Regions from separate parts of the Paraburkholderia sp. J41 genome, predicted to be linked through region 2. Evidence: riboswitches for the same ligand, from Rfam matches in the RefSeq annotation. Region 2 holds a riboswitch; the other holds the start of a gene.
The links. A riboswitch is a leader RNA that binds a small molecule or an ion and turns the genes downstream of it on or off. The one in region 2 is predicted to bind fluoride.

Region 1: it holds a riboswitch for fluoride, as region 2 does, so the genes downstream of both, U5805_RS01830 (DUF190 domain-containing protein) here and crcB (fluoride efflux transporter CrcB) in region 2, are expected to answer to the same signal.

The regions. Positions count from the first base shown of each region.
Region 1 covers NZ_CAJMZE010000001.1:414,999-417,444, forward strand. The annotation lists gene U5805_RS01825 (SMP-30/gluconolactonase/LRE family protein) at 1-627, opposite strand, end outside; fluoride riboswitch at 943-1,014, shown strand; gene U5805_RS01830 (DUF190 domain-containing protein) at 1,367-1,690, shown strand; gene U5805_RS01835 (cupin domain-containing protein) at 1,711-2,115, opposite strand; gene U5805_RS01840 (LysE family translocator) at 2,118-2,446, opposite strand, start outside.
Region 2 covers NZ_CAJMZE010000025.1:67,966-70,411, forward strand. The annotation lists gene U5805_RS22945 (voltage-gated chloride channel family protein) at 1-600, shown strand, start outside; gene U5805_RS22950 (DUF190 domain-containing protein) at 655-1,011, shown strand; gene crcB (fluoride efflux transporter CrcB) at 1,163-1,555, opposite strand; fluoride riboswitch at 1,614-1,677, opposite strand; fluoride riboswitch at 1,898-1,962, shown strand; gene U5805_RS22960 (hypothetical protein) at 2,283-2,446, shown strand, end outside.

The DNA.
Region 1 (2,446 bases), on a different contig from region 2:
GCCCGCCGCGCTGAATTGCGCCACGACGCCCGCGCTCTGGCGCGCGACCCAGAGGTTGCCCGCGCTGTCGACGGCCAGCGCGCCAGGCTGCTGCACGGCGATGTCGCGTTGCCAGACGCCGTCGGTCGTGTAGACGCGCACACGGTTGCCGTAAAAGTCGCTGACGTAAAGCAGCGTGCCGGACGTCGCGAGTCCGGTGATGACGTCGGCATATTGAATGCCGGTCCAGGTGCTCACGGGAATGCGCAAGTCCTGCGTGTTCGAGCTGCGGTTGTAGCGGCCCACCGAGCCGCTGCCGAAGGTGCGGTTATAGCCGAGCGCAACGAAAATCGACGTGGCGTTGCCCGTTATCGCGCCGCCCTGGAACTCGTCGTGCGCGCCGAGGGTGCCGAGCAGCGCACCGTTTTGGTACATGGCCACGCCGCCCGCGTTTTCGTCCCAGCGAGATGACGTATAGATGACACCTTCGGGCGCGACCCACATGGAGCGCGCGCCGTTGCCCACGTGCGACGCTAGCGTGCCGTGGGTGTTGGCGAGCCAGTCGGTCGTGTATTGCGCGTGCGCGGCGGCTGCCAGCGCGGCGACGAAGAGGCCCAGCAAGGCCGCGCGAATCCGTTTCGTACTCATGCGAAATAGGTCCTTGAAGGCGCGCCGCGAGTGTTTTCACGCACGGCGCATAAGACGATCGACATTGAAAAAACGCCTTGTTTGCAGCGGTATTTCTTGCTTTTCGCACGCTCAGGGAGTGTACGCAGAAAACCCGAATCGACTTCTCCGGGACGGCAAGCTCGGCAGTCATTCGCGTGCGCGCGTGTCGAACGATGCAACATGACTGAGCGCTCGCGGCCGGTGCGCGAACCCTGCGCATGCGCAGTGCCGCGTTTTCGCCGGCATGCGTTCGAGTCTATGGCCGTTCGTAAGCGTGCGGGATTCGTGTATAGTCAGATTGCTGGAGATGGCGTTCCTCCATTAACCACCGCGCGTTCGTTCGCGGTTAATGACGCCTACAGTTACTGACCGTCGTCGGAGCTGTGGGCGCTTGTCTCAGCTCTCATTCGCAGTTCTTCGCCGGTCAGCCCGAAATTTTTCTGCACCTGACCATGCACCGATTTCGCCGTCTGGAACCATTCGATCTGCCGCCGTATTTCGGGGCATGGCGGCTCGCCGCCAGTCTTGTCACGGCGCTCGCCGCTGGCGGGCAGTGGCTTCGGCGCGGGGTTTTCAGGGCCACGAACATGCCGGTCGTCACGACACTCATGGCGACCGGATTATTCAGTGCCGATATCGGCCCCCTCGCCGTCATCGGCTGCGCGAGCGCGTGCCGGTTTTCCGGCCATGGTTTCGACACGTCTAAAAGGAGCTTCCCATGCAGGGCTATCAGTTGACGTTTTTCACCGAGCAAAGCCGTCGTCACGAGCACATGCCGGTCTGCGACTGGCTGCTGAAGTTCGCGGAACGCCACGGCGCCGTGGGCGGCACGCTGATGAACGGCGCGGAAGGATTCGACCATGCGGGCCGCTTTCATTCCGCGCATTTTTTCGAAATGGCCGATCAACCGATCGCGGTCACGATTTCCGTCGACGAGGCCGCGTGCCAGCGCTTGATGGAGGCGCTGGCACAAGAGGACATCGACCTCGCCTATGTGAAGGTGCCGGTCGAATTCGGGCGCGTCGGGCGCGCGGCGGGTTGATTCGAGCGAGCCGGTGCGGCTCAGTTCGAACGGCGCAGTTGTTCGTCGATCGTGCGCGTGAGCGGCGAATCGACGTCGCCTGTGTGCTTCGTCCGCACCGGCTCGATCAGCACGATCCAGCATTCGTCATCGGCAACGGGGTTGTGCTGCGTGCCGCGCGGCACGACGTGGATCGACCCGGCGGGCAGCTCGACGACGCGTCCGCCTTCGTATTCGATCTTCAGATGCCCGCGCACGACGAAGAATAGTTCGTCCTCCTGAGCATGGTCGTGCCAGACGAGCTGGCCGCGCACTTTCGCGACTTTCACGTATTGATCGTTGACTTGCGCGACGACCTTGGGCGACCAGTATTGCGTGATATCGGCGAACGCGGCTTCGAGGTCGAACGATTCCGCGAACGGCGCGGCAAGCGGCGTGAGAGCCATGATTATTTCCAGGTGGGAATGACGGAAACGGCGAGCAGCAAGCCCATCGCGAGATTGAGCATGCGCCAGTGGCGCGGCGTGCGAAAGAGCCGGGCAAGCACCACGCCCAGCGCGCACCACAGCGCGAGCGAGACGCACGCGGCCACGCCGAAGGCCGCGCCGAGCAGCAGGGCGAGTCGCGCGGGACTGGGCGCGAGCGACGCGAACGAGGCGGCCGCGCCCATCGTCATCGCCCAGCTTTTAGGGTTCAGCCAGAGCAGCAGAAAACCATTCGCCAGCGTGACGGGCTGCGCCGGGCCGCCGCTGGACGCGCCGGCATGGGGCGGCCCGC
Region 2 (2,446 bases):
TTCGCCGATACCACGCACGCACTCGCGGCGTTCATCAAGCGCAAGATCACCTATGCGCCGGCGAGACCGTTGGTCGGCGGCGCCATCGTGGCCGTCGCGGGCGTCGCGCTGAGCGTTCCCCAGTTTCTCGGGCTCGGCATTCCCACCATCGTGCAAGCCTTCCACGACCCGCTGCCGGTCTACGACTTCGCCGGCAAGTTTGCCTTCACGGCGGTCACGCTGGCATCCGGCTTCAAGGGCGGCGAGGTCACGCCGCTGTTCTACATCGGCGCGACGCTGGGCAACGCCCTGGGGCATGTGCTCGCGCTGCCGATGCCGGTTCTGGCCGGTCTCGGCTTCGTCGCCGTGTTCGCGGGAGCGGCCAACACGCCTATCGCATCGACCATCATGGCGATCGAATTGTTCGGATCGGACATTGCGGTCTATGCATGCCTTGCCTGCGTCGTGGCGTATCTCTTCTCCGGCCATACGGGCATTTACCGGGCGCAGCGCGTCGGCCACGCCAAGCATCCGCTGCTTCCGGCAGGCATGCGGCTTTCCGAAATTCCCGCGCTTCGTCGCGCGCGCCGTGCTGCCGCCGTCGCGCCTCGTCAGTCCTGAGTCCGAACACCGAATACGCCGAGTACACCGAATACGCACCTACTTGCAAATACCATGTCCAACCTGATTTCACTTCGCCTGTATTTTCATCATTCCGAGCGCGCGCATGCGCACCCGTCGAAACGCCTCTGGCATCGTCTGACGCGCCCGAGCCTTGCACGTCACCTGCTGGATCATGCCAAGCGCGCGGGCATCGAACAGGCGCTGCTGCATCGCGTGCATGCGGGCTACCTGAACGGCGACCGGCTACACCACGAGCACGTCGAGGCGGCGCATCATCGCTTTCCGCATTGCATCGAACTGATCGATCTGGAGAGCAAGGTGCGCGAGTTTTGGGGCACGCACGGCAAAGGTCTGAAAAACGTCCGGGCCGTGTTTCTTCCCTGCGAGGGCGCGTTCGTCGAGCCATGAACGATTGAGTGCTCGCGGACGCGGAGGAAACGCCACATGACCGGGGAACCAAACTAGAACGCGTGACGGGCCGTTTGCTGTTTTCGGCCCCTGCGCTGCTTGCTAGTGAAATTCCGGCGCGCGTGTTCGCGGGTCATCGAAGCGCGCGAAGCTACGCGAATGCGGCACGTGATACCGCGGCGACAGTCGCAAATCCAAGGATGGTCATGACAATGGAGGCGGAAAGATGAATTGCCACTTCTCCCATTGCCCAGCCGAACTTGCCTTGCTGGAGGTCGCTCACAACTTCCGCAGAAAATGTCGAAAAGGTGGACAGGCCGCCCATTAGTCCCGTGGTGACGAACAAACGCCACTCCGGCGGGATTTGTGGCAGGCGAGCAAAAAAGGCAATGGCGGCGCCGATGATGTAGCCCGCAATCACGTTGGCTGCCAGCGTACCGAGCGGGAGGTCGGGATACAGCCCGTTAAGACGAATGCCGAGAAACCAGCGAAACAACGAGCCCAAAGCTCCGCCGACAGCTACCGCGATAACCGATTGATACATATCCGATGCCCCATTCTAATTGGACCTCGACGACGGTCACACCGTGACGGTCGTCTGGCGGGTTGTAGGCATCATCGGCTCGACGAGAGCGGTTAAAGGAGAATGCCATCTCCTGAATAAATTTTAGCATGACGCACCGCAGCGTCAAGCCGAATGGCCTTGGGATACGACGGCTCATGCTGCGAAAAAACAGTGAGTTCCGGTTATAAAAACGGACGCCATCTGGACTACTGTAAGCTTAAATACAGAGAGAATTTCCCGCGATACCCGCGATCGCACGGTGAAAACTCAACGAGAAATCCCAAGGTGAGGACTTGCTGATCCCAAAGCAGAGCAGTATGCTTGGAAGCAGGAGATGGCATTCTCCTTAACTGCCGGTCGCATCGGCTGATGATGCCTACTGTTTGTCCACGTACATCCTCGTTATGTACCGAACTTGACACGACAAAAGTAGGATCATCATGAAATCTTGTCTTCGTTTTTGCTCCCGTCTCTTGCTGCGATTCGCAGCATCTTTCTTCGTTCCTCTCGCGCCGCTGGACGTGCGTTGTCGCTTCATGCGAATGTCTCCGGCTCCAGTCCGGCGAGGGCAAGTCGCCCGGCGCGTCTGCGCCCACGGTTTTCATCGACGTTGATCGAAGCGGCTTCGTCAGGAAGCACGACGACAATCAATTCGTGCAATTGTTGCCGTGCATGAGTCAGAAAATTGAGCATTGGAGAAGAAATTATGCTGCTCGAATTCAATGAGCGTCAGTGTCCAGACGTGCCTGATCATGTATCAAGGCAGATACCGGAAGACAGGCAGAAAATTAATGGGGATAGGATCGTTTCGTCGGTTCGTACGATCGAAACGACGGACACTGTTGCGCGCGAAAATTCACTCGATCTGCT